Linked DNA regions of Bacillus pumilus. The protein of the gene in region 2 interacts with the protein of the main gene of each other region in a pairwise test. Links are inferred from orthologs where the notes say so. Each region holds a gene or a part of one and is shown on either strand. Other genes may lie near its edges. The genes, in order: ftsZ and GPS65_RS11505.

What was found.
Region 1: the proteins of GPS65_RS11505 (region 2) and ftsZ interact in binary tests that used the Bacillus subtilis proteins (3 or more experiments, as listed by UniProt). The link is inferred for Bacillus pumilus from one-to-one orthologs.

The regions. Positions count from the first base shown.
Region 1 is NZ_CP047089.1:1,903,440-1,916,011, forward strand. The notes cover bases 2,063-4,905. They hold ftsZ (cell division protein FtsZ), read right to left. Parts: upstream 4,136-4,905; coding sequence 2,990-4,135; downstream 2,063-2,989. Other genes in these bases: GPS65_RS09235 (S8 family peptidase), read right to left, coding at 2,063-2,698; ftsA (cell division protein FtsA), read right to left, coding at 4,169-4,905. Outside these bases: more of GPS65_RS09235, read right to left, coding at 1-2,062; more of ftsA, read right to left, coding at 4,906-5,491; GPS65_RS09250 (small basic family protein), read right to left, coding at 5,651-6,019; GPS65_RS09255 (DUF881 domain-containing protein), read right to left, coding at 6,019-6,744; GPS65_RS09260 (DUF881 domain-containing protein), read right to left, coding at 6,765-7,454; GPS65_RS09265 (cell division protein FtsQ/DivIB), read right to left, coding at 7,451-8,230; murB (UDP-N-acetylmuramate dehydrogenase), read right to left, coding at 8,355-9,266; murG (undecaprenyldiphospho-muramoylpentapeptide beta-N-acetylglucosaminyltransferase), read right to left, coding at 9,298-10,392; spoVE (stage V sporulation protein E), read right to left, coding at 10,590-11,690; murD (UDP-N-acetylmuramoyl-L-alanine--D-glutamate ligase), read right to left, coding at 11,750-12,572. UniProt on the Bacillus subtilis protein: Essential cell division protein that forms a contractile ring structure (Z ring) at the future cell division site. The regulation of the ring assembly controls the timing and the location of cell division.
Region 2 is NZ_CP047089.1:2,331,208-2,348,101, reverse strand. The notes cover bases 12,205-14,990. They hold GPS65_RS11505 (diglucosyl diacylglycerol synthase), read right to left. Parts: upstream 14,281-14,990; coding sequence 13,129-14,280; downstream 12,205-13,128. Other genes in these bases: metA (homoserine O-acetyltransferase MetA), read right to left, coding at 14,509-14,990; GPS65_RS11510 (AIM24 family protein), read left to right, coding at 12,394-13,095. Outside these bases: xanthine permease PbuX, read left to right, coding at 1-772; GPS65_RS11580 (polysaccharide deacetylase family protein), read right to left, coding at 964-1,767; GPS65_RS11575 (type III polyketide synthase), read left to right, coding at 2,337-3,437; GPS65_RS11570 (isoprenylcysteine carboxyl methyltransferase family protein), read left to right, coding at 3,434-3,943; Fur-regulated basic protein FbpC, read left to right, coding at 4,008-4,115; dynA (dynamin GTPase), read left to right, coding at 4,248-7,847; GPS65_RS11555 (YpbS family protein), read left to right, coding at 7,889-8,152; GPS65_RS11550 (5'-3' exonuclease), read left to right, coding at 8,427-9,314; GPS65_RS11545 (hypothetical protein), read right to left, coding at 9,331-9,456; GPS65_RS11540 (reverse transcriptase-like protein), read right to left, coding at 9,501-9,896; GPS65_RS11535 (queuosine precursor transporter), read right to left, coding at 9,898-10,587; GPS65_RS11530 (ribonuclease H family protein), read left to right, coding at 10,682-11,353; GPS65_RS11525 (zinc-finger domain-containing protein), read left to right, coding at 11,355-11,537; GPS65_RS11520 (hypothetical protein), read left to right, coding at 11,707-11,889; cold-shock protein CspD, read right to left, coding at 11,935-12,135; more of metA, read right to left, coding at 14,991-15,417; GPS65_RS11495 (formate--tetrahydrofolate ligase), read left to right, coding at 15,555-16,894. UniProt on the Bacillus subtilis protein: Processive glucosyltransferase involved in the biosynthesis of both the bilayer- and non-bilayer-forming membrane glucolipids.

The DNA.
Region 1 (12,572 bases), 430 kb from region 2 along the record:
CCAGTTCACCTTTGTTCGTAATGATTCCTGCCTTTGGTGATGTAATCTCTGGCACATCTGCTTCATAGTCAACAAGCGCACGAATCATATAATTCCCCTCTTCTTTTGGAGAAGGAGAAAAAGCACCGCTTGTGAGCTGCCAGCTTCTTTCAGCATTTGGTCCATCCTCATCAGTTGCAAGGCCTGGAGATTCTGTATTCTTTTTCGTTTGAATATAGACAAGATAGAAATCTCCATCCACCGTAATGGCTTGGTCTTCTAAGTCTACTTTTGTCCATTCACCATTACGCAGTGCATTTGCTTTTAGAGGTCCTGCTATTTTCTCTCCTGGAGCTCCGTTCTTCCCAGAAGCGTCATACACTTCCACCGCAAATTCATTCCCTCCAGGAGCTGGCCACTCTGATGACCAGAATCGGAAAAGCCCTCCTGTGAGTTGCGCTTGTTTCTTCCCCTTTTCTAGTGAAAACTTCACAGCCCAGCCATTGCCTGGATCATAGAAGGCTCTCGCATTTTCAGCTGTACCGTCATCATAGCCAATCTCACCAGCAAATCCGATGAATGGCTCTAGCTGAATGGCTTTTTCCACCGGCTTTTCTGTCACATCTGCTGTAAAAGAATATCCTTTAAACCCTTTGGCAAATACTTTGACGGTATAGGCACCGCTCAATGCCTCTATAGAAAATTCGCCAGATTCATTTGTTTTCACCGGCTTAATTTTCGCATCCTCTACAAGATAAACCGTTGCATCCTTTATTTTTTCACCCGTTGTTTCGTTGGCAATTGTGCCAGATATCGTTCGTTTCTTTAGTGGCTGTAAGGCGAAATTCGCCTCAGCCGTTTCATTTGAAGAAATATGGACGGTTTGTGTGCGTGATTCAAATCCGTAAGCTTCCGCTTTCACTGTGAATTCTCCTGCACTATGAGGAAGCTGATATCTCCCTGTCGCTTCATCTGTGTACGTTGACTTGCCGCTTTCAAGAACACTGATTTCCGCTTTCATAGGAAGAGCTTTGATGAACGGAGTAGTTAGATTTTTTTCTTTTTTATGTGGATGTACAGCCTTATTTTTTTTAGGCATGGTTTGATCTGGAATTTTCATCTCATCTAAATGAACATCTTCGTTTGTCACCTGTCCTTCAACCATCCCAATTCCATCTGTTAATGCTGTAATTGCCTCTCTTGCATCAACTAAACCTGCCCCATAGCCATTGTTAGGTGATTCTGGGAATTGCTGATCAGTTAACGGCTTCGCAGTATCAATCAGTATTTGTTCAATCTGTTCAACTGAAAGATCTGACTGTGCTTGGCGAAGAAGAGCCACAACAGCTGACACATGCGGGCCAGCCATCGACGTCCCGTTCCAGCCATCTTCATACCCTTTCCCAGGAATGGATGAACGAATGTTTACCCCTGGCGCCGCAATGTCTGGTTTCATGACGCCATATGGAGACGGACCTTGCAGTGAGAAAGACCCCAATTTATTATTTTGATCCGTAGCGCCCGTTGCAAAGGCCTCTTGATAGTTCGCAGGATTCGCAATGGAGCCTTCACCACCAGGGTTGAATAAATCGGTATTGCCAGCTGAAAACTCTGGGAAGATGTCTGCGGCTCTCCAAGCATTGACGACATCCTTATACCAATCATCAAGACCAGGTCCACCGCCCCAAGAATTATTGACGACATCTGGTGCCTTTTCTGGATGTGGGTTTCCTGCGTCATCTTTTGGTGCTAAAATCCACTCACCTGCGTCAAGCAGATCAGCATCTGTACCACCATCTTCTGAGAAAGCTTTCACCGCGATCCATTTTGCCCCCGGTGCGACTCCGATTTGATTCTTTCCATCTGGCTCAGAGCCAACCATCGTTCCCGTTACATGGGTACCATGCTCTAAATCATCATATGGTGCTTCAGATCCTGTCGTAGCATCGTACCAATTGAATTCATGCGTTGGTTCATTCGGATGTGCTGGATCAAACCCGCGGTATTTTTCCTTTAAAGCAGGATGATCCCATTCCACTCCTGTATCAATACTTGCCACAACTGTACCAGTACCGTCATAACCTAAAGCCCATGCGTCTGGAGCATGAATTTGAGAAATGTTCCACTCGACTCCATCTACTGCTTTCATTTGTTTTTTTTGCTTCGTCTTCAAATCAACGGGGCGGTGAATTTGACGAGTTTCATTTGGCAGCACTTGATCTACTTCCGGGAAGGCAGCCACCTTTTCCATGACTTCTTTCGTTCCCGTCACCGCTAGACCATTCACAATATAGTACGAATGAATCTCCTTCACTTGCTTTTTCTTTTTCTCTTTTTGTAAATACGTAAGCAGCGCTTGCTGCGTCTCCTCAGATGTTGCTCTTAATTCGGATACGACAGCTGATCTTTTTGTGTATTGTGTTTTAGCCGCTGTTAATTTCTGTTTTTTGGCTTTGGACACCGCTTCCTTCGCCACTTTTTTCGTATTTGTTTGCTCTTTCATTTTGATTAAAAAAGTCACCTGATCATCCTGCTGAAACTGTTTCATTAATCTAGATGAGATCTTTGCTTTTGTTGTCTTAGAGGAGACAGCTTCCTCCTGATATGAGGTAGAAGTCGATTTTGCTTGAACCATCCCAAAGCTTGTCATCGTTAAAGTACCAATCACCAAAAGACTCATCAAACGATAGCCGGCGGTCTTGCGAAACTTCAATTTCAATCAAATCCCTCCTCCTCAAATGGCCAAACAGAGTATAGGTCTCACTCCTTTCCTTCTATTGTTCATGACAAGATTCATGTTGTTCTATTTAATGTAGTCAAATAAAGTTCATCATTTTGTCGTTTTTTGTAAGAGGGAGTAAAAATGATTCTTTTTTCTTAAACACCATAAGTCAAATTACACATGGAAGTTGAAATGACTTTCTCGCACTTAAGACTTTTTGATTAGATTCTCTTATACGTTGAGACATGAAAAAACCCCTTCCAATGGAAGGGGTTAAGCGATACTTGATTAGCGTTTATTGCGGTTGCGTAAGAACGTTGGAATGTCTAGCGTATCATCACTTGATTGTGTATTTTGTCTAGGCTGAGATGATGGCTGTTGATGTTCCTCGCGTTTTACTTCACGTTTTTGAGGAATGGATTGATTTTGCTTTAATCCTTGTCCTAATGGGTTTCTTTGTGATTTTGTCACTTCTGGTTCTTGCTCGATGAATCCAGTAGCGATCACAGTCACCACAATTTCATCCTTCAAGTTATCATTGATGACAGACCCGAAAATCATGTTTACATCTTCGTCAGAAGCAGAAGCCACAATATCTGCTGCTTCTTGCACTTCATAAAGACTTAGGTTCGTACCACCCGTAATGTTCATGATGACGCCTTGAGCACCATCAATCGCTGTTTCTAGAAGTGGTGAAGAAATGGCTTTCTTCGCAGCTTCAGCAGCACGATTTTCGCCTGTAGCGACGCCAATTCCCATTAGAGCCGATCCTTTATTGGACATGATTGTTTTCACGTCAGCAAAGTCAAGGTTAATCAGACCTGGTGTTGCAATCAAATCGGAAATCCCTTGAACACCTTGTCTTAGCACGTTATCTGCTGCGCGGAACGCTTCCAGCATTGGCGTGTTTTTATCAACAATTTCAAGCAAGCGATCGTTTGGAATCACAATTAATGTGTCAACTGCTTCTTTCATAGAAGCAATTCCTTCTACTGCTTGAAGCTGACGTTTTCTTCCTTCAAATGTGAAAGGACGAGTCACAACTCCAACTGTCAATGCACCAGAATCTTTTGCGATTTTTGCAATGACAGGTGCAGCACCCGTACCAGTTCCACCGCCCATACCAGCTGTAACGAAGACCATATCTGCGCCTTTTAATACTTCTTCAATCTGCTCTTTGCTTTCCTCAGCAGCTTTTTTACCGACCTCAGGATTCGCACCTGCTCCAAGCCCTCTTGTCAGCTTAGCACCGATTTGCATTTTAGTTTCTGCTTTTGATAGGTTTAATGCCTGTGCATCAGTATTGACTGCAATAAAATCGACACCTTGTACGTCATTTTCGATCATTCGGTTGACAGCGTTATTCCCGCCGCCACCTACTCCGATTACTTTAATTGATGCTAGGCCGTCTATATTTGTTTCAAACTCCAACATGCTGAATCCTCCTAATCCGTCGAAAATCTAATTCTATTCCCAGAACATATTAAATAGTTTTTTCATTTTGCCCGGTTTTTTATTTGTCTCTTGTTGTGCTTTTTGTTTTACTTTCGGTCTTGGCTGCGCTTCTTTCACTTGTGGTGCAGAAGAAACCGGCTCCATGGATGCGCCTACTTCATGAAACGCCTCATCTGGCATTTGGAATCCAACCTGTCTGCCCTGAATCTTTGCATTGCGATAAGCAAAGTGGATCAGACCCACTCCTGTCATATATTGAGGCTCTCTCACCCCGATATAATTCGGACTTGCAATCCTAACATTGTTTTGCAAAACCGTTTGTGCAAGAGAAAGGATACCTGGTATGGCTGCTTGTCCACCTGTGAGAACGAATCCACCAGGCAAATCATGAACACCCATATTTCTTAATTCCTCTGCAACAAAGAGCAAGATTTCCTCCAGCCGCGCTTCAATAATGTTAGCTGCATCAAGCTGTGTATACGTTTGTTTTTGATCAGTACCGATCACAGAAACTTCAAATGTCTCTTCCGTCGATGCCTCATCATAAAACGCATGCCCAAATTGTTTTTTGATTCGTTCAGCTTCTTCAGTGGAAGTTCTAAGTCCTATAGACAAATCTTTTGTTATGTTCTCTCCGCCCAAAGGGATACTGTGAGTAGAATAGAGATGCCCGTTTTCAAATACGGAAATCGTTGTAGATCCGCCGCCGATATCGACAAGAGCTACCCCGAGATTTTTTTCATCTTTCGATAATGCTGCTGAGCCCGATGCAAGTGGCTGCAAGCATATATCCATAATTTCAATTCCAGCTCTTTCTACACATCGGAGCCAGTTATGTAGAATCGTTTTAGAACCTGTAATTAACGATCCTTCCACCTCTAGCCGAACACCAAGCATTTTTTTCGGATCTGTGATCTCATCTCTTCCGTCCACGATAAATTGTCTCGGAATCACGTCTACGACGAGATGTTCTTGAGGAATAGATACTACTTGTGCAGCATCTAAGACACGTCTCACATCTTCAGCATGTATTTCTTTGTTTTCACTAGATACTGCGACTACGCCGCTCGTATTCTGAATATGAATGTGGTTTCCGTTAATTCCGACAATCGCCTTTTGTAAAGGAAAACCTACCATTCTCTCAGCCTGTTCAAATGCTTGTCTAATAGAATGAACTGTCTCATCTATATCAACAATCGATCCTTTTTTTAACCCCTCTGAAGGGACATTTCCAACACCTATAATGTTAAGCGAATCATCCGCCATTTCTCCGACGATGACTTTTATATTGGATGTACCGATGTCAAGGCTGACGTAAATTTCATTGTTGTTCATTCTATGGCACCTCCTCACATATCAATACTTTCTATTCTATTATTTGCTGAACAACAATACAATGAATGTGTTTTTACAAGTGTGTAACAAAACTTAAAAAATCAACATTTTTTATAAGGATTACTGAAAATATTCGTTACATCATATGTATATCCTTTTTTATGACTCACTTTTTTTCTTTTTTTCTCTAGAAATTGTCCATTTTGTTAGTAGAATTCTTCTGATTACTGCTATATTTTGAAACAATCTAACGCCGAATGCAAACATTCCAACTAAGTACAAGTCTACACCAAGATGGACGCCCAGAAAAGCTAAACTTATTGCCAGTATAATATTAAAGAAGAAGCCTGATACAAACACTAGTTCATCGTATGCCCCTTGCAGATGTGCCCGGATACCACCAATCAATGTATCAAGCGCAGCAAGTACAGCGAGGGAAAGATAATTGGAATACTCATTCGGTATCGTAAAATTAGTTAAGAAACCGATCGCAACTCCTATGATTAAGCCAAGTACAGGAAGCCACATTAAGATTTCCCCTCCTTTACATCGTCAAGAGGCTTCAATTCGTTTACTTGAATTGCACCGTCATATGCTTTTAAATGAATTTTTTTCTTCGGCTGGCTTATACTCAAGCTGAAGTTTTCCTGAGCAAACAAGTCACCAATATCTGATACATTTAAACGGCTGTATAATTTGTCGGCCTGCTCACCAATCATTTTAATGGTGACTTCATCACTATCTAAGCTGTAGCCATCCATTTTTGTCGTGCCATTAATATCTCGAATCACACTTGTATTAATCACACGGCGATCATTAATAGAAATATGTTTTGCCCCAAACATATTGGCTTCGTTAATTAACTTTTTCAGAAGATCAGGTGGGATATTTTTCACTTCTTCTCCGGTAAGGTCCTTGGAAAAAAGCTGAGAAATTTCAATTTCAATCCCCTCCCCTTCCACTTCTGTAAAACCAGCCTTTTCTTTTAAATCTTTTAACGTTTTTGTTAATTGTGCTTCTTTTGATCGATCTCCTTGATGACCATATTTTTTAAGCATCTCGTCGTATTTATCAATTTCTTTCAATAAATCCAATTCCTTACTTTTAGATGCAGATAAATCCTCTCTCAGTTCCCACACATCACGAGTATCTCGAACTTCGGGCTTTTGTAAGGAATTGAATTGGATGGAGACCATGATGCCAAATATGATCATTAAAACTGTTAAACTAAGTAAAGGCTTCTTTTTCCTCAACACCACTCACCTTTTCACTTTTAATCTTTGTTTCTTAAAAGAGAATTCATACGAATATCCGTTTTCTCAATCGTCATTGAAATGTGATCACTTGTCAGCTGATCGACCACTCCCCCTGCAATATTTAAAGCTGGTATTAACACAGCTGGATCACCAATAGCAGATATCACAAATGGTGCTGGATGCTGAACACCATCTACTGTGACAACTGGTCCGTTACAATGTATGTATGATTGGTGTGTGATTCTTTGTCCATTAATAGATACAGCAGAAGCACCTGATATAAATAGTTCGTTTATCACATGAAAAATATGGCTCTCATGCACAATGTAATTATTTAAATTTTGTCCACTCGGGATATAAGATGCATCTTCAAGAGACACTTTTACCCCTTTTCCTTTTACACCGATCTCTCCTGTAAACATTCTGTATTTCTCAACATCTTCCAATACATTAAAATACTGCTCTTTTTCATTTTTCAAATTGGACTCTGTTGCTTGTACCTTTGATTGAAGACTATATAATTCTTTTTCGAGTTTCTGATTCGCCTTTTCTTGCGTTGTGAGCTGACTTTTCAGAGAGTATTCTTTTTTCCATTGCTCTGTCCGAATGACATCTGCCTGATGCTGCTTTGTATATTGGTATGAAAAAGATATCAGAAAGCCAAGAACAAGCATGACAATTGAGAATATAACTGTTTTGCCCCTCAACGCTCATCATCCTTTTTCTTAGATTTAAACGCTTCGAAATACGTAGCGACTTCCATATGAATTGTGCCTTTTTCAGATGACGAAAGCTCTTTAACAATGGCTGGATAGGTTTTCATTTTATCACCGAATGTTTTAATTGAAGCAATCACAGTGTTTCCGTCATTCATATAAAATTTAACTAACCACTTGTTTGAATTTGTCGGCACATAATAAACTTCTGAGATGAGTTCCTGAATAGAGGCTGGCAGTTGATTTAAAGATTTAACCGTTTGCTTCAGCTTCTCCTTATTGTCCCAATCGACAAAAATAGGTCCTGCATGACTCGGTGTCACTTCTTCTGGTAATGCGGTCCCATTTTCAAGAAGCTCATAATATAGATTTCCCTTTTGAAGATACGCAATATTTGCATATTCTTTGACAGCAATACTCACTTTATTTGGGAAATGTTTTTTGATACTGACACTTTTAATCAGTTTATTTTGTTTAATATGATCTGATGTTATATCTTTATTTAAATTCCAAAACTCTGTTTCGCCTTCTTTAATTTGTGAAAGTTTAACAAGCTGTTTTGTAGAGACATGTTCGTTACCTGTGATGGTTAATGAAGATATCTTGCTGATAGGTGTCTGCAAATAAATAATGATTAAAACCATGATAAAAAACAGTAGTATAAAAGAGATCAGTCTCCGGTTCGCTTTTTGTTTCCTTTGTTCTTTAATTTTAGGAATTCGCTCTTCTATATTGACGATCTTTTCATTTTCATGATCAGGCCGCATAACTCTTCACCTCATTCAAAGCTGCTTGTCCACACCTTTGGGTCATCATTTTGATGAGAAAACAAACGGCATTCTTTCATGCCGTTTGTTTTCTTCTGATGTGATCATTCATAAAAACTACCTGTTAGTTTTCTTCACCGATAATTTCTACTTCTGTATGCATCTCTACGTTGTAGTCTTCTTTAATTTTCTTTTGGATGAACTGAATTAAGTCTAGTACGTCTTGAGCAGTGGCTCCACCAGCGTTGACAATAAAGTTTCCGTGCATATCAGAAATTCTAGCTCCGCCGAGTTGGTATCCTTTTAAATTCGCTTTTTCTACAAGCTGTCCTGCATATTCAGGCAGCGGATTTCGAAAAATACTGCCAGCACATGGCCGATTATAAGGCTGGGTTTCTTTACGATAATCTTTATTTTGTTGCATCTTCTTTGTGATTTTCTCGCGGTCATCCTGCTTGAGCTTAAACACAGCTTCGAGAACAATGCCAGGTCGTTCCTTTTGAAGGACTGACGTTCGATAGCTAAAATTCATTTGTTCATTTGTAAGCCACTCGATACTTCCGTCTTCAAATAAGATTCTAGCTTTCACAAGAATTTTACTGATATCAGATCCATGTGCACCTGCGTTCATATAAACAGCGCCGCCAATAGACCCCGGAATACCAGCTGCAAATTCCAAGCCTGAAAGACCCTGTTTACTAAGCGATGTTGCGAGCCTTACAACAGAGTAACCACCGCCGACTGTAATTTCTTCATCATTTACAGTTAGGTGATCCAGTCCAGTACCCAGCTTTAGGACAACCCCTCGAATTCCTTTATCGAGTACAAGTAAATTCGAACCTCTTCCAATAACCGTCCAATTCGTCTGGTGTTTTTTCACATGATCCATGATCGTTTTCACTGCATCGATATCTTTTGGGATGATCAAAAGATCTGCTGGTCCGCCTATTTTCATTGTTGTATGATTCGCAAGCGGCTCGTTTTCAAGTACTTTACCAACTTGCGCTTCTAATAATTCATTCTTCAAGTTCTCCATATTACCCTCCGCCTTACCTAATATCATTCCATCATGTAGTCGTAATTTCTTTTAACACATTATATAAACGTGTAGCCGCATCTGGTACTCCGAGTTCTTTCGTTAAACGGCTCATTTGGTTGAGCTTTTCTTCATTACCAGCAATTTCATCAATAGCATGCAGCAGACGATCCCCTGTAAGCTCTGATTCTCTTAAAACAATCGCAGCATCATGTTTTTCAAGTGATCTTGCATTGATTTCCTGATGATTTGCCGTCACGTATGGGCTCGGAATAAAAATGGTTGGGATTCCAAGAGCCGTTACTTCAGCAATAGTTGTAGCTCCTGCTCTTGCAACAATCACATCGATCGACTTCAGGTACTCCGGCATCTGATGCAAGAAAGGTTTTGTGATCATGTTAGGTGCTAAACCTTTTTCCTTTAGTTCATTCAACACCTTTTCATAATGAACCTCGCCTGTGATATATAAAAGCTGGTAGTTTTTTGCCTTTAAACCCTCTTGCATTTCAATTACTGCTCTATTGATTGGAGCAGCGCCTCGGCTCCCGCCGAAAATAAGAACCGTTTTTTTGTTTTCATCAAGCCCAAATTCTTTAAGAGATTTCCCCTCTTTTATAGAGACGACTTCAGAGGCTCTAGGGTTTCCCGTAAATACAACCTTTTCAGAAGGAAAATGTGCCTTTGCTTCATCAAAGCATATGGCTACCTTATTAACATATCTCGCTAGGAACTTATTTGTAATACCAGGCAGGCTGTTTTGTTCGTGTATAATAGTCGGGATCTTCAGCTTAGAAGCTGCATAAACCACAGGACCACACACATAACCGCCTGTTCCAATAACCGCATCAGGCTTGAATTCTTTTAAGTAAGATTTGCTTTTTTGAACGCCTTTTAAAAACCTCATCACCGTTTTGACGTTATCAAAGGAAAGTTTTCGTTTAAAACCTGAAATTTCTATCGCCTTGAAAGGGATATTTTCTCTTTCTACAATTTTCTTTTCAAGTCCATTTTCAGTACCAATATATAAAAATTCCACATCAGGATGCAGTCTTTTCACTTCTTTAATAAAGGCTAAGGCTGGATAAATATGTCCGCCTGTTCCGCCTCCACTGATTACTATACGCATTATACCATTTCCCCTCGATTTTTTTCTGCTCTGAACAAAGTATAAACCCTGTTTTAAACAACAGGGCTCCATTAAAACCTGTAAAGAAGAGTCAAAATACACGTTTTCGAAACAAAAACTGTCATTTTCACTCTTCAAATCATTTTTTTATACTTTTGCAAAATAAACGTCAACATGTTTTCATTAGCTACATCAAGCTAATATCTTGCGTACCTGCTGACATTCAGAAGTACGCCAATCGCCATCAGCATTAATGTCAATGATGAGCCGCCATAACTAAGGAATGGGAGCGTAATACCTGTCACAGGAATCAGTCCTGTGACAACTGCGATGTTAATCATTACTTGAATGGCAACCATTGAAATAATACCAACTGCTAGGAAACTACCATATAAGTCTGGCGCTCCAAGTGCTATTCGTATGCCTCTCCATAATAGAACACTAAAGAGGAGTAAAATAAGTGATCCTCCTATAAAGCCAAGCTCTTCAGACAATATCGCAAAGATGAAGTCCGTTTGGGGCTCAGGTAAATAGAAGAATTTTTGCCTACTTTGACCAAGTCCCATTCCGAACAGACCACCTGGACCAACAGCGTATAAGGACTGAATAATTTGAAACCCACTGCCTAGCGGATCTTCCCAAGGATTTAAGTATGATGTAATTCGTTTTATTCGGTAGGGTGCTGATAAGACAAGCGCGGCAAACCCGCTGAGCCCTATAAGACCGAGAAATATAAAGTGAGCAATTCTCGCACCTGAAACAAATATCATGATAATACAGGTTCCAACCATTACCGTTCCTGTTCCCAGATCTGGTTGAAGCATAATGATGGCAAATGCAGAAAATACAATGCCTAAAGCTGGGGCAAAACCTTTGCGAAAGGATGTGATATTTTTTTGTTTTTCAGATAAGAATTTTGCAAGAAACGCAATCATCGCAAGCTTCATAAATTCAGAGGGCTGAATACTAAACGCACCGACACCGATCCAGCTTCTTGATCCATTTCTCTCCATACCGATGCCAGGAATAAGTACAAGCAGCAAAAGGAGAAAACAAACAGCAATCAATATCTTTGACCAAGTCCGCCACGTCCAATAATCGACTCGCATAATGAAAAACATTGCGATAACTCCGATTCCGGCAAACAACAGCTGTCTTTTTGCAAAATAAAACGAATCATCAAATTTATACGATGCCCACACTGCACTAGCGCTGTACACCATAATTAAACCAATCGTCAATAAAAGTAACGTAATGACAACAAGCAAAAAATCCGGAGAAGTTTTCTTATTCGTCAAGAGACCGACACCCCAAGCATAATTTCATTTGGGCTGTCAGTCGTATGAGAGACAAGCCCTTATTTAAGCATATGCACGGCGTTTACAAACATGTCTCCACGTTCTTCAAATGTTTTATGTTGATCCCAGCTTGCACAAGCCGGAGATAATAAAATCACGTCTTCTTCTTCAGATATGTTAAACGCCGCAGGTACTGCTTGTTCAACATTATCGACATGTTTTACATGATGTATTCCAAGCTCTTCACCAAGCTTCACAAACTTAGGTGCAGTCTCACCAAACGTGATCATTCCTTTTACATGTTTCATAAAAGGTTTCAATTCATCAAATTCATTGCCTCGATCAAGTCCACCTGCTAACAAAATAGTCGGTTGTTCGAAAGCTGACAATGCTTTACTTGTTGCCAAAATATTGGTTGCTTTACTATCGTTATAAAATTTCCGACTCTGAATTGTATCTACAAATTGCAGACGATGCTTCACTCCACCAAATGTCGTGAGAACGTGAACGATTGCATCATTTGAGCAACCTGCATTTTTCACAACACAAATAGCTGCCAAAATGTTTTCTTGGTTATGTTCACCAGGAAGGACAACATCCTTTACATCAATGATATGTTCATTCATGTAGTAAATTGCACCATGTTGAATAAACGCACCATGTTCTACTGGCTCTTTCACTGAGAAAAACACTTTTTTTGCTTTTGAACCTTCTGCTAGTTTTACAACTGAAGGATCATCTAAGTTAATGACAGCAATGTCATCTTCATGTTGATGTGCGAATACTTTCTGCTTTGCTTTTTCATATTCTTCACGAGTGTGGTGATAGTCTAAATGTGCATCAAAAATATTTAATATTAAGCTGATTTTCGGTCTAAATTCA
Region 2 (16,894 bases):
GGCGATCGCCATATTAATCGGTATTCTCCTTGGGACAGCCGTTGCTGCATTTATGGGGAAAGTGGAAACAGCTGAGGTGGCGAATGCGCAAGTTTTTCGCATGATTGAACCATTTTATTTTGGCATGCCTACCTTTGAATTTGCACCGATTATGACGATGACGTTAGTTGCGATTGTGTCATTAGTCGAATCAACAGGTGTTTATTTCGCATTAGGTGATTTAACAAACCGCTCATTAAATGAGAAAGACTTAGCGAAAGGCTATCGCGCAGAAGGGATTGCTGTGTTATTAGGTGGTATCTTTAATGCTTTTCCTTACACAGCCTACTCGCAAAACGTTGGGTTGATCCAGTTGACAGGGGTCAAGAAAAATCAAGTCATCGTTGTGACAGGCGCATTGCTCATGTTATTTGGACTTTTTCCTAAAATTGCTGCATTTACGACGATTATTCCAAAGTCAGTTCTTGGCGGCGCAATGGTAGCCATGTTTGGGATGGTCATTGCCTACGGTATTAAAATGCTCTCGCGTGTGGATTTTGCCAAACAGGAAAACCTACTTATTGTTGCATGCTCAGTGGGGATCGGCTTAGGTGTCACCGTTGTGCCGCAAATGTTTGACCATCTGCCAGAATCAATCAAATTATTAACAAGTAATGGCATCGTGGCCGGCAGCTTTACCGCTATTTTGCTTCATATTATTTATCACATGATTCCTTTTAAAAAAGAAGGCGGGCAGGATCTGATGGAAGAGCCTAAGCAATCTGTTATGTAAACCCCTCTTGGAGAAGGGGTTCAGATTATGGACAAAGAGCTAAAATGACCTTTTATTTTAGCTCTTTGTCTTCTTTTTAGCTTGATAAAAAACTTTTGAAGCCCTAGGATCCTAGGAAAGAGCGTGTGAGGATTTGTCTACAAGCTGAAAGCCCGCATCTTTTGGATACGGGCTTTTTGTGATTAGCACTATTAATGTTGTACCGGCGGCATTGATTCGTTAATGACGGCAAATGTATAGCCCCTTGCTTTTAGCTGGATAATTAGGCTATCTAAATAGTTTGTGGTAGAGGGTTGATCATGCATTAAAATAACTTTTGGTTCCCATGGTTTATTTTTCTCAAACATTTGCAATTGATTCAATACCTCTGGAACATATTGTGAGTTTTTATATCTCCAGTCAAGGCTATCAATCGTCCAGTCCCAGTAAATAAAGCCACTTTGGTTTAAACGTACTTTTTGATGATATGTTAAATTTGGAACACTGCCATAGGGGGTTCTCACAAGACGGCTGTAGACGCCTGTAACAGAGGCAAGAATACGCTGAGCTTCTCTCATTTCATTTGCGGGAGACTCGCTGTTCTGATAAAAGAGGTTTAGATCATGCGTCATGCCATGAAGACCTAATTGATGTCCTTCTTGATAAAGTCTTTTCACAGTTGATTGGTGTGCTTGGATTTGCGGTCCAAGCATAAAGAACGTCGCCTTCACGTGATGTGCTTTTAATACATTTAACAGCTGATTTGATGTAGCAGAGGGACCATCATCAAATGTTAAAAAGACCGTTTTATTCGTTGCCTGTTGGTTTGGATTGGTCTTAAAATGTGTATCCAATGTTCTTGTAGACTGATCTTTTGCTTGCCCATTTGTCGCCTGTAAATGGGGTTTAGACATATCCCAGATAAAAAAGAGAAACAGTGTAAGAAGCACTAAACCAATTACCTTTGAGAGAAGTATCGTGTTGTAGGGTGTCTTTTTTTGGGAAACCTTTTTCATGACAATCACTCCAGTCAATTAAATTTTGAGCCGAACCATGTTGTCGATTCTATCTTTTTTCACTGTTTTTCTTGGTGCTCATATTGATTAAGTTTATAGTGGGGAAAAACCTGTTTATATAGAAAATTCATATAAATTAGAAAATTTATGGTTGTTACTTTGTGTTGATCAGCAAAAAAGGTGAGATCGAAACGTTAATATGTATACGCTAAGATAGCAGCAGATTTGACCATTAATTCGAAGCGAAAGGGAGATTCCGTATGAAAGTGTTGTATCATGATGATTTCATTGAAAAAAGGGTGCTCATGAAAGGTGTGGGTGCCTTACGGTCTGAACACTTCTCTTTTAGAGGTGTTTTTTTGCATAAAAAAAGCAGGTTCGCTTGGCTTGGAACGAACCTGTGAAGGAGGAAAACTACATCATGTTTTCACCTATATTATCCAATATTTATCAATTGTCGTCAAGACAAAAAGTTAGACGGAGGAAAATGTTTTGACTGAATTGTGACGCTTTGGCATGTATATCCTTTTTTCAATAGGGGATATTAACCGAAAAAAGAGGTGAAGCCGATGGCGTACATTCTTTCAGTTGGAACGAGTCACCCGAAGCATCACGTGGATCAGAAAACAGCTGCTGATTTTGCTAGGTCTCAATTTAAACGTTCGTTTAAAGATATTGACCGGCTGCTGAGAGCATTTCAAAATGGAGAAATGAAAAGTAGGCAGTTTGTGCAGCCCATTGAATGGTATCAGACGCACCACTCTTTTGAAGAGAAGAACAATATCTATTTGGAAAAAGCCCTGACTCATGCAAAACAAGCAATCATACATTGTCTTCAAGATAAGACGTTTCTGAAAAAGCCAGTCCCAGTTGAAGAGATTGATGCATTGTTTTTTATTTCAAGTACTGGCTTATCGACCCCAAGTCTAGATGCAAAACTTATGAACGTCCTTCCTTTTTCTCCTTATACGAAACGAGTACCAATTTGGGGCCTAGGGTGCGGAGGCGGTGCAGCAGGGCTGTCGCGGGCTTATGAATACATAAGGGCGTTTCCAGAAGCAAAGGTACTTGTTGTTGCCTGTGAGCTGTGCAGTTTAACGTTTCAGCCGCAAGATCAATCAAAAAGCAATTTAATCGGCACCTCCTTGTTTGGAGACGGGACGGCAGCGGTTCTTTTAACTGGAGGAGAAGCTGCGCTTGAATATGCCCATTTAAAAACGGTCCCTAAAGTACTAAGCACGCAATCCGTCACAATGAAAAATTCCGAGGATGTGATGGGCTGGGACTTTACAAGTGACGGCTTTCGGGTTATTTTCTCACGCGACATTCCATCGATGATTTCAGGCTGGTTAAAAGAGCAGGTGGATCAATTTTTAGAGGAGCAAGGATATTCAACTAAAGACCTGTCCGTTTTTCTAGCCCATCCTGGTGGGAAAAAAGTAATTGATGCGTATGTTGAAAGTCTATCTTTACGAGAGGATCAGCTATTTTCTTCAAAAGAAGTACTCAAACAACACGGAAATATGTCCTCTGCCACAGTTTTGTATGTCATCAAGCATTTCCTTGAACATCAATCTGCTGAAGCGGAGGAGCTAGGACTTTGCGGAGCACTTGGTCCGGGCTTTTCTTCAGAGTTGCTGCTTATGAAGTGGGAGGAGGTCTTGTCATGATTGTTTGGCTTGTCATCGGTTTCTTCGTTTGTCAGCGGCTTATTGAAATGCTTGTCGCCAAAAGAAATGAAAAGAAAGTAAAAGCAATAGGTGCCATTGAATTTGGTGCGAGTCATTATCCTTATATGGTCGCAATGCATACGGCTTTTTTTCTCTCACTTATAGTGGAGATAAAGCTTTTACATAAAGGTCCATCACAGTATTTTCTTGTATTGCTCCTTTTCCTGATGGCTACACAAATCATTCGGTACTGGGCATTGTGCTCCCTAGGGACGTACTGGAATACAAAGATTTTAGTCGTGCCAAATGCAATGATTGTTAAAAAAGGGCCGTATCGTTGGTTGAAACATCCTAACTATGTAGTCGTGGCGATTGAGCTTTTATTGATCCCGTTATTGTTTGATGCGTATGTCACTGCCATTTTGTTTACATGTTTAAATGCATGGATGATGGTTGTACGAATTCAAACAGAGGAGAAAGCATTAAATCAGTATTTGCTAAATTAATATTGAAAATCATTATCAATTGTGCTACACTTTCATTAATGATAAGCATTCTCAATCATGAAGGATGGACGGTGATCACATGACAATGATTTTCTTGCTCGGTACGGTGTGTGTATATAGCCTATTAATTGGCTTCGTATTAAAAGGTGTCTCCAAAAAATCTGCTTCCTGATTCCAGTCAATTGCGACTGATCGGGTAGCAGATTTTTTTATTTCCTCAGATCAGAAGAAAAATCTCTTTATTTTGTGTAAAATGGTATCACATACATAACTGACTTTTCTAAAAACAAAGGGGTTTATCGTCATGAAAGACTTGTCTATTCGAGATTCGCTCGTTCAAACTGCTGGAGCTTTATATCAAAGCTTTCTCAAAAGGAATGATCATGAGCGAGCAGCCAAACTTGCATCGATTATCAAAAAGGAAGCAGAAGAAGAAGTATATATCGCATTTACCGGTCATTATTCTGCTGGAAAGTCATCACTTGTGAATCATCTGCTTCATGATCACATTTTGCCAACGAGTCCAATCCCAACAAGTGCAAACTTGGTCATTGTGAGGAAAGGGGAAAGTGAAGTGCAGCTTCACACCTCTGATGGCCGTTTTGCAAAAATGAGCGGCTCTTATGATAAAGAAGCTGTACAGCGTTTTTGTAAAGATGGAGAACAGATTGAAATGGTGGAAATTAGCGGTGATTATAGAGGCCTTGAAGAAAATGTGGCACTGATTGATACGCCAGGAATTGATTCAACGGATCATGCACACTTTTTATCTGCTGCTTCTATTCTTCATCAAGCAGATGCTCTTTTTTATGTTGTTCACTACAACCATGTTCATTCTGAAGAAAACATTCGTTTCATTCGATCCATCAAAGAAAAAGTGCCAAATCTATATTTCATCGTGAATCAAGTAGACCGGCACGATGAGCATGAGACGGCATTTGAAGATTACAAAAATCAAGTGATTGACATGCTCCTTAAAGAGGGCATTGAAGAAGATCATTTATACTTTACATCTGTAACCGATGAGACCCATCCAAGAAATGAAATGATTTGTTTAATCAAAAAACTGCAAGAATTACAGACATTGCCCAAGGCCTCACTTCGGGCTTATACGGAGCAGAAAATTGAGCATGTCTTAAAAGAACACATTGACTCGTTAAAAGAAGACCTGCAAGGTGAGGAGCTTGAGTCACAGCTCGAAGAAAAAAGAAAAGAAGTAAAAGAATTGGAAGCGAAAATTCACTTCATTGAAAATGGAGCCAAACAGTTAGAAGAAGAAGTATCTAATGAAATCGAGAGCATTTTGAAAAATGCCAACCTAACGCCATTTAAAATGAGAGAACTCGCAAGTGACTATATTGAATCAAAAGCACCTGGTTTTAAAGTGGGGTTGCTTTTTGCTAAAAATAAAACGGAGCAGGAAAAAGAAAAGCGGGCTACTGACTTCTTAACAGATGTCAAAGCGAGAATGAAGGCAGAAGTGGACTGGCATATTGCTGAGCTACTAAAAAAAGAAGTCAAAAAACATCAACTTGGTGAAGACTTATTAAATCAAGTGATGGCGTTTGAAACACCTGTACAAGAATCACTTCTTGAAAGTGTGATTCATCATGGAGCAACGTTCTCCAATGAATACGTACTGCAATATGCAAAAGATGCTGGCGAAGCCTTGAGAAGACAGGCTAAGCAACAAGCGATGCCACTGATTGAACAAATGGTGGAATCGCTGAAAGCCAAGCTTATGGAAGATAGGGTAGAACAGCAAGAAAAATGGGCTCAGTCTGCAAAAGAGCTCCAAACACTCGAGCAGTGTACCAAAAAAAATGAACAAATGAAGCGAGATATTCAGCATCTATGGGATATATGGCAAAATGGAACGGATGAAAAAATCGAAGAAGATTGGTTTTACGCGAAAAAGAGACAAATGCAACATGACCAGTTAAAGCAGGATCTAGCGACCATTCCACCTGAAGAGAGAGACCAAGAAAAACCGAACAAGCAGATAGAGCAACCTAAAATGCGTCAGTCACAGCATGTCACGACGGCACAGTCGATTGCCCAGTTTGAGCAGCTTTCTCAGATTTTATTGCCATTAGATGCGCTCCAATCTCAAAGAAAGTCCTTTGAAAAACGAACAAAACGGCTGCAAGCGAAAGAATTCACACTCGCTTTATTTGGGGCTTTTAGTTCGGGGAAATCTTCCTTTGCAAATGCTCTCGTTGGGAGAAAGGTGCTGCCATCCTCTCCCACACCAACAACGGCAACCATTAATAAGCTGACTCGGCCGACGGAAGATCACCCTCATGAAAGTGTCAAAGTGGTGTTCAAAACCGAACAGGATATATTAGAGGAGCTCAATCAGATCCTAGGATTTCCGGTCTCAGACGAAAAGGGAGAGACGTTACCATCAAAGCTCGAACGAACGCTGAAAAAAAGACAGCTTGAACAAGATCACCGCATTATTGTTGAACATTTTTTACACGCACATACCCGTTTCCTTGATCACATTACGAAGCAAACGCCGCTTCATGTTACTCTTCAAGAACTGAGGCCATACGTGGCAGAAGAAGCTGTTTCTTGTGTAGTGAAGGAAGTGACGGTTTATTTGAGTACACCTCTAACAGATAAAGGGCTGACTATTGTTGATACGCCAGGCGCTAGCAGTATGAATAAGCGTCATACAGAGATCGCCTTTCAATATATGAAAGACGCAGATGCGCTTCTTTATTTAACTTACTACCAGCACTCTTTTTCGAAGGCAGATCGGTCATTTTTACGTAAGCTTGGGCTTGTAAAAGATTCATTTAGCATGGATAAAATGTTCTTTATTATCAATGCAGCGGATCTCGCAAAGGATCAAGCAGAGCTTGACACCGTCTTTGACTATGTGAAAAATGAGCTTACAAAAGAGGGCATAAGAAACCCTAACCTTCATCATGTGTCCAGTAAGGAAGAGATCGACGGGAAGGGAGAGACGGCTTATAATCAATACGCAAAGCTTAGAAAGCAGCTCGACTATTTTATTGAGGAAGAATTAACGAAAGATGCGATCGAGCTGTTATATTTTGAAGCTGGTACGTTATGTAGAACAGTCGACAAACTGCATGCGTCGCTGCATCAGTCAGAAGATGAGAAGCAAGCGGAAAAGAAGAAGATAGATGCATCGTATGAAGCGATTCTTGATCAAATGAGTCATGTAAAACAATCTAAGCTAGTGACAGAAAGTGTGAAAAAGGACTTACTTGAGCAGCTCTATCATATTGTGCAGCGCCTGTCACTATTTGCGAATGATCTGTTAAAGACAGCCTTCTATCCTGGAATATCCCAAGGGAATTTCGGACAGCAATTGAAAAAAGCACTTGAGAAGGCACTAAAGGATTATGAATTTGAATTTGTACAGGAGTTAAAGGCACTTGATATCCGGATGGAATCGTTTATTCTTCAATACTTCCAAGAGGAATGGGAGAAAGGATTACAGGCGGCATGTGCAGATGACCCTTATTTTTCTCTCTCACTGTCGCCGCCAGAAGAGAAAAATGCTGAACTGAAACAAATTGAAGTCAAAGCTGAACTGACGCCATTCGAACCGATCTTAAAGAAACAAAAATCAGCGAAAGTTTTCTTTGAACAGAATGGTAAGGCTGCTTTTATTGAAGGGATTCGAGACATTCTTCATCAGGTAACCACGAAATGGGCAGATAAAGAAAAAGAAGAATTACTAAGCAGGTACGACATGATGGTGAAGACGTTTACTGAAAGATATGAAACAGAAGCGCTCGACCAGCTAAATGAACAAAAACAAACATTTATCACGAGCCTCACGACAGATGCTAAAGAGCAGGCGGTCATTGAACAAGTTTATGAACAAACAAACGAATGGAAGAACCAGTTGAAATCCATTTGATTCATGGTAGACTAAATAAAAAAAGAAAGCAGTGATACAAAATGACGAGCGTACACGAAGAGATCTCCGCACACTCACAAAAGCAGCATGCTCATATCCAGTCTTTTCTTGAGCTTGAACAGAAAAGAGAACAAGCAATAGAGATGGCTGTATTCAAATGTGAGCAAAACGAGCCATTTACAACAGACGAGATCAACGCCATTACGTCGAAGATGAATGAGCTTGCACGAGGCGGTATTGTTCCATTGCGTAAGCTTGTGACGAATGATATGGTCAGGGAGTATGTCGAGCGGAAACAGAAGTAAAGAGTAACATTCGCTTTTTTGGTCATCTTAATGAATGTAGCGAGAAAGGGGAATGATCATGAAAAAAAAGCAACAGACAAAGCAGCAGGATGAGCGTGACCCTAAACAAAAAGACATGCCGTCCTATGCAGAAGCAGAATCGAAAAAAATGCAATACGGTCAAAAGTAAACAGGCTGCCTCTTCTTTTCCAAAAGAAGAAGGCGCCTTTTTTATGTCTAGTTTTGCGTTATGTGATAGAATAGGAGTATTGTTTTGAAAAGGGAGTTTATAAGAATGAGTAAACACGTACTGCTTGTAGATGGAATGGCGCTTTTGTTCAGATCGTTTTATGCCACGGCCGTCCATCGCAATTTTATGATAAATGACCACGGTGTGCCGACAAATGGAGTGAATGGCTATTTGAAACACTTATTAACAGCTGTACAAACATTTGAGCCAACTCATATTGTGAGCTGCTGGGATATGGGGAGTCAAACCTATCGAAACGAATTGTTTCAAGATTATAAAGCAAATCGTGGAGAGGCGCCTGTCGAGCTCATTCCGCAATTCGATTTAGCAAAAGAAGCTACAGAAGAACTAGGAATTGTGAACATTGGTTTAAAGGGCTTTGAAGCAGATGATTGCATTGGTACTCTTGCTGCGCTTTACCAAAAAGAAGCACGTGTGACTGTCCTAACTGGTGACAAAGACTTACTGCAAATTTTGAATGAACAAGTGACTGTTGCCTTGATGCAAAAAGGAATTGGCAATTATAAGCATTATACAAAAGCCTTATTTGAAGAGGAAATGGGAATCTCACCGAAGGCACTCATTGATATGAAAGCACTCATGGGTGATGCAAGTGATAATTATCCAGGTGTCAAAGGAATCGGAGAAAAAACGGCTTTGAAATTTATTCAAACCTATAAAACGATTGACGGTTTGTTAGAAAATGTCCATAAACTAACGGCTGCACAGCAAAAGAAAATGCAAGCAGGGTTAGAAGATTTGCAGCTTTCTCGTTTATTGGCAGAGATCAAATGTGATGTCCCGCTCAGCTGCCCAATTGATGAAGCGAAAATGAACATCAATCAAGAACGTGCTGCTGCTATGCTAAGGCATCATCAAATCAAAGGAATCGAACCGATGATGAACCGCTTAAATATAAGAGAGATCAGCTAAAGCCGATCTCTTAGGTTTATCTTTTTGTATTGCTTTTCTTCGCGCTATTTTCTAGCTGAGATAGTGGCTGTTTATCTTTTGTTTGCGCATCACCTTGTGGGGTTGTCCCATTTGTGACACGACCTTTATTTTCTTTATCCAATCAGTATCACCTCACATACATTAGCATAACCGAAAAAAAGCGATTCATCCTTTAGAAAGGTGAATCGCTTTTCTAGCGAGCTGATCTGCTACTTGATTTTCCTTACTCGGAATCCATTTAATAAAAAATAAATCAAAATTGCTTTGAAGCTCGATCATCTCTTTAATAAAATGCTGAAATGCTGGATTTTTAGCAAATCCTGCATTGGCTGCGCGGTCAACTACTTGTGAATCTGTGCGAAATGAAACGGTACGCAATCCTTTTTCCACGCAGATTTTCATCCCTTCGATCAGAGCAGAAAATTCTGCTTCGTGATTGCTCATGGACCCTAGAGGAATGGAAAAGGATTCAGCCTTTCCATTATATTTGATGAAAATGCCGATGCCAGAAGGACCTGGATTCCCTGCACTTGCACCATCAATGTATATTTCAGCTGGCAAATTACTTCACCCTTTCATCAAGTGGAACCATTTTTTTCGCTGCATAAGCGTATGGTGTGGAAATCGCAGCGACGATAAATTTAATGACATATGTCGTGATAAAGATTTCAATCCATACTTGAGTTGGATACGTGCCAAGAAAGGCAATGGTCGTGAAAATCAATGTATCAAGAAGCTGGCTAATCATCGTACTTCCAGCATTGCGCATCCAGAGCGCACCATCAGAGGGAAATATCCGGCGAATAAACGAATATACATAAACATCTAGCATTTGACTGATGATATAAGCAGCGAGACTGCCGAGTGCCACCCTTGGCATAAAGCCAAATATGGTTTCCAACGATGATTGTGAGATATCAGATGGAGCAGGATCAAAAAGCAATGCCTCCTGCATGACAATAGTTAGTGTTAAAAGGGTCGTAAAACCAATCCAAACCGCTTTTTTCGCTTCATGTTGTCCATATTTCTCATTCAACACATCCGTTGCAAAAAAGACACTGCCGTACAAAATATTTCCAAGTGTGGCTGTTAAGCCAAACAATTCAACGGTTTTCACCACTTGTAAGTTAGCGGCTGCCGTCGCAAAGCCAATCCAGACGAAAAGGCCCATCTTGCCAAATCCTTTATAAAATAGAAGAACAATGATAAAATTAATGATCGCAAATAAGATCCAAATACCTTCATTAAACAAGTGACATGAACTTCCTTTCTGATTGTAAAATGTAACTTTTTGATTATAGCATAACGTATGTTTACCTTAAAAGCACGGGAAGGCGATGTGATCAATGAAATTAAGAGCACACTACACAATGAAAGTGAAATCGATTGGGGCCATTGCTTTTTATCAAGAAGATTGGTTGGAGCTAAAAGAGGCCCTAAGGTTAGCAAAACATATCGACAAAAAAGAACCCCAGTCACTTCTATCATTTGAAGATGAAAAAGGGGCCATGTGGTCTATAAAAGAGCTTGAAAAGCTAAATGAAGAATTAAAGCTTGAACCGGATGAGCTTCAAGTCTATTTTGATGCAAGTTTTCATAAAGAAACAGGCGACTCTGGTCTTGGTGTTGTCGTCTACTATAAGCTAGGAAAAGACGCTTATCGATTGAGGAAAAATCAGCCTTTCCAAGGGAGCACTAATAATGAAGCAGAGTATGCGGCTTTATTTGAGGCAGTAAAAACTTTAAAAGACCTAGGAGCAAGCAGAAATTCTGTCACGATTAGAGGAGATTCACTTGTTGTCATGAATCAGTTAAAAGGAGAATGGCCTTGTTATGATGATGTACATAACAAATGGCTAGACCGAATTGAAGCGGACTTAAAAGAGCTGAAGCTGACGCCAACCTATGAAGCCATCGATCGGAAACAAAATGCAGAAGCGGATCAGCTTGCAAGACAGGTTCTTGCAGACGTCCCAATCGAAAGTACATTGAAATTAGAAGCAGACGGAGCTGAATAATGTGGATAAAAAAACAGCAGTACAAGAATTGACCGATCTTCAAGACACGTATTGTTCAGATTGTTTGATTAAGAAGCATTTTCGAAAAGAATTTGGCAAAAAATATGCCCATTCCTTTTGTATACAGCAATGCACCGTTGGAGAGAAAATAAAAGAATATGGCAAAACGCTACTCAAAAAATAAACGGATGCACCGGTTTTCCCTTCTCAAACATCCGTTCTTGAAAAAAAACGGATAGAATGTGTAAAAAAAGAACATATTCCGAAAAATGAGCCGATATAACTATAGAAAGTTTTGGTTGAGTTACTTTTTGACTAAGTGACGGATATTAGAGGAAAAGGGGAAGGCCGGTATGAATAATAAGGAGTTCGAAACGGTATTACATCGAACATTTCAAGAGGTGTACAGCGATCTAGAGCAACTTGTAGATGTAGCAAAGAAGGGAAGACCTTTTCTCGAAAAAGATATTTCTGAAATTGAACAACGACTAAAGCAAAATATTTTAGCAATTGAAATTCAGCTGAAAATCAAATAAGAGAGGCATAAGCCTCTCTTTATTTTGCATCATTGATTTAGTTGATTAGATTTTTGTTACGTTTGCAGCTTGAGGTCCACGATTACCTTCAACGATTTCAAAAGAAACTTCTTGTCCTTCTTCTAAAGACTTGTAGCCGTCACCTTCGATAGCTGTGAAGTGAACGAATACATCGTCTCCGCCTTCAACTTCAATGAAGCCGAAACCTTTTTCATTATTGAACCATTTTACTTTACCGTTTTGCATATTGCTTTTTCCTCCTAGTACTGTAGCATACCTTTTGGCATACTAAAAAAAATTTTCATCACCTAACGACTTTGCAGTTGCTAAATGATGGTTCCACTATACACCATTAAAAGTAAAGCGTCAAGCAGGAGAGCCAAATTTTGAGCAGAATGTTTGATTTTTTGGATAAATAACAATAATAGCTAAACCGTCCCCATTTTCTGAAACTTTATGCACAGTTTGTCCGTATATAAAAAAAATACAGAAAGAGGTGCTATCATGAATCGTTATACACTCGAAGAATTTGTTCAGAATACGCAGCAGGAAGATAAGGGAGAAGGGGTTTTTGAACTTGAAACACCAAGACTTTTAGAAATTAATTTGACGGATACCATTTGGGCCAAAACAGGGGCCATGGTTTCGTACCGAGGCAAAATCAAATTTGAACGTGAGGGCGTGTTTGAACATGGTGTCTCAAAGATGTTCAAAAAAATGCTATCAGGAGAAGGCACTTCACTCATGAAGGCAACAGGTGATGGGAAATTATATGTAGCAGATCAAGGCAAAAAAATCTCAATTCTGCGTTTGGCTCAAGGGGAATCTATTTTTGTGAATGGGAATGATTTGCTCGCATTTGAACCTTCAGTTCGCTGGGATATTAAATTGATGAAAAAAGTGTCGGGGATGCTTGCAGGTGGATTATTTAACGTCAAATTAGAAGGACCAGGTCTTGTTGCGATTACGAGTCATTATGAGCCGCTCACATTGATTGTTCAGCCGGGGGACTCTGTCTATACAGATCCTAATGCGACAGTTGCATGGTCAGGGGATTTAAAAACGGAATTTGTGACAGATGTTTCATTCAAAACCTTTATTGGTAGAGGAAGCGGCGAGTCTATTCAAATGAAATTTAGCGGAAGTGGATTTGTTGTCGTGCAACCGTTTGAAGAAGTGTACACAGCAAATGGAAATCAAGGATAAAGAAAAAGGTGTCCGTCATTGACGGACACCTTTTTATGATAATGCGCGAGCATATGTTTTGTTATTCGTGATGAGATCTGATTGCTCAACGATATCTTCCAAAATGGTTTGAGAAGAATGCTTTAAGTGAAGACTTTTCATGTTTTGTTTCATGCTTTCTAACTTTTCTTCATCTTGAAGCAAGTTGGTCACAGATTCTAAAATGTCTTCATGTCTGTTGATGACGATGGCTGCACCATAATCCTCAAAGAAATGAGCATTTTCCTTTTCTTGTCCAGGGACAGGCTTGTAAAGAATGACTGGGACACCGAGTGCTGTTGCTTCTGTTAAAGTAATGCCACCTGGTTTTGTGATCATACAATCTGTTACTCTGAACAATTCATCAATTTGTTCCACATATCCAAGCGCCTTCAATTGATCTGGATGTGTTTGTTCAAGATCGCTTAGTGATTGTTTCAGCGCTGCGTTCTTTCCACATACAACAACAATTTGTACTTCACTGTCTAGAAGCAATGCTTCACATAATTCCTTGACATTTTTCAGTACACCATGAGCACCGGCCATAATCAGAAGAACTTTTTTGTTTGATGATAATCCATATTTTTTATAAATCTTCGATTTTGGCACGTCTGCTTCAAATTGTGGTCTAATAGGAATGCCTGTCACTTTGACATCGCTTGGATGTGTGCCGATTTCCACTAATTTTTGTTTCACATAATCGGTTGCAACATAGTACCGGTCGATGTTTTCATGTACCCAAATCTTATGAAGACAAAAATCTGTCATCACATTAAATGTCGGGATGATTTTTCCTGTTTTGTTTCGGTATTCAGGAACAACAATCATTGGGAATGTAATAATAATGATATCTGGATTGTGTAATTGAATAAGTTCATCAAGACGCTTATTTCCCATCTTTAAATAAATGTTAAATTTGCGTTTATTGTAAATTTTATCTACACCGTAATAAAACAAGCGATAAAATTGTTTCCCAATGGAAAAGCTCTTCAAGTATAAATATTGAGTCACTTCCGACACAATGGGATTTGATTCTTGATACAAATTAGAAACTACAACATGCTCAAACCCTTGGGATTTGCACTCATCATACAGTGTTTTAGCCACCTGCATATGTCCATTTCCATAATTTGCGGTCAAGATTAATATTTTTTTATTGGTATTCAAGAATATTCACCTCAAATGTAATCAACAACAACAAAACTTCGTACGAAAACTATTAATCTCATAGGTCTACATATACATAAAGATAACATATAAACAGTCAGAGCATATCGTTCGTTACGAAAGAATTAAACTAATTTTAAAAAACAAGAAGACTAAATTGATAATGGAAGACAGAGCCATTTGTATTTTAACACATTTTGACCATTTATCATCAGACTACAGTCTATTTTATTCCCAAACGTATGGTGTTTCTTGATAAACATAATAATTGAGCCAATTCATAAACAGTAAAGTGGCATGGGCTTTCCATCGATTCACTGGGACTAATGCGTCACCATCTTCTATAAAATAGTGAACAGGTTTTTTGACTGTATCATCCTTCAACAAATCTCTTTCATATTCCTGCTTCAATGTGTCTGTATCATATTCAGGATGTCCAGTTAAAAATACTTGTTTATCATCATCTGAAACAATTAAACAAACTCCCGCTTCTTCAGAGACACTCAATACTTTCAAATTCGGCGTGTTTTTTAATTGTTCTGTATTAATATCTGTATGCCTCGAATGTGGGACATAGTATAATTCATCGAAACCTCTGACTAATCTTTCTTTTTTCTCTTTCACAAGATGCTCAAATACACCAAATTTCTTCTCGGCAAGTTTGATTTTCTCAATACCATAATGGTGATACAGGCCTGCCTGTGCACCCCAGCAAATGTGAAGAGTAGACGTCACATTCGTTTTACTCCAGTCCAAAATCTCCTGCAGCTCTTTCCAATAGGATACTTCTTCAAAAGCTAAATGCTCAATTGGTGCGCCTGTGATGATCATTCCATCAAATTTTTTATGGCGAATCGATTCAAAGGTCGTATAAAATTCATCTAGATGCTCTCTCGACGTATTCTTCGGTGTATGCGTACTTGGAATTAAAAAAGTAAAGTACACTTGTAAAGGAGAATTTCCGAGCATTCTGAGTAGCTGCGTTTCAGTTTGTATTTTTTTTGGCATTAAATTTAAGATCACGATATTCAAAGGACGGATATCTTGCTTGAATGCCCTTGTCTCATCCATGACGAAAATGTTTTCGCTCTCTAGTATTTGTTTTGCCGGCAGATGAACTGGTATGTTTATAGGCAACTCGCCACCCCCTGAACCAAAGCTAATTTCACTTCATTATAGGAACTTTCTGGCGATATTTCAATGTTTCAATTATGTTACAATGAAAAACAGAGCAAAAACAAAGCTGTTTCTCGAAAAAAGGAGGCCGTTTATTTATGATCACAAAGCATTTGTCAGATATTGACATCGCCCAACAGGCAAAACTGAGACCTATTCAAGACATCGCAGCTAAGCTGCAATTACATGACGAAGAATTAGAATGCTATGGTTTCACAAAAGCGAAAATATCTTTGACTATTTTTGACCGTTTAAAAGAACAAAAAGAAGGACATGTGATTCTTGTCACATCCATCAACCCAACACCAGCAGGTGAAGGGAAGTCCACAGTCACAGTCGGACTCGGTCAAGCCTTCGAAAAAATTGGGAAAAAAGCAATCATTGCAATGCGAGAGCCTTCATTAGGTCCTACAATGGGCATAAAAGGCGGTGCAGCAGGTGGAGGATATTCACAGGTGCTGCCAATGGAAGAAATCAATCTTCATTTTACAGGAGATTTTCATGCCATTACTTCAGCACATAATGCGTTATCTGCGTTCATTGATAACCATATCCATCACGGAAATGAACTTGACATCGACGCGCGCCGCATTGTATGGAAGCGAGTGCTTGATTTAAACGATCGTGCATTAAGACAGGTCGTAGTCGGACTTGGTGGGCAGGTAAATGGGTATCCTAGAGAAGACGGGTTTGACATCACAGTTGCCTCCGAAATGATGGCCATCCTTTGTTTAGCAGAAGACTTAACTGACTTAAAAAAACGTCTTTCTTCTATTGTTGTTGCCTATAATCGAGACGGGGAGCCAGTCACAGTTGGTGCACTTGGATATGAAGGTGTTCTGACGTTACTTTTAAAAGACGCACTCAAACCGAATCTTGTACAAACGATAGAAGGAACTCCGGCCCTTGTTCATGGCGGTCCTTTTGCCAATATTGCGCATGGATGTAATAGTTTAATTGCAACCAAAATGGCGGCGAAATTAGCCGATTATGTCGTAACAGAAGCTGGATTTGGAGCAGATCTTGGAGCAGAAAAGTTCCTGAACATTAAAACAAGAGCTGGTGATTTCAAGCCTGGTGCAGTGGTTATTGTGGCGACTGTCAGAGCATTAAAGATGCATGGCGGAATGAAGAAAACAGAACTCAAAGAAGAGAATACACAAGCTGTATTAAAAGGTATACATAATTTAGAAAAGCATATTGAAACAGTGCAAGCCTTCGGTCTTCCATATATCGTCGCAGTTAACAGGTTTATCACGGATACAAAAGAAGAGATTCAAGCGATAGAAGATTGGTGCCTTGCACATGACCATCCAGTCAAAGCTGTGAATGTATGGGAAGAAGGAGGCGAAGGCGGGACAGCACTTGCCGAAGAACTCACGACACTTATTGAAAAGAAGAAGAACAGCTTTTCCTATTTGTATGAAGAGGATGATTC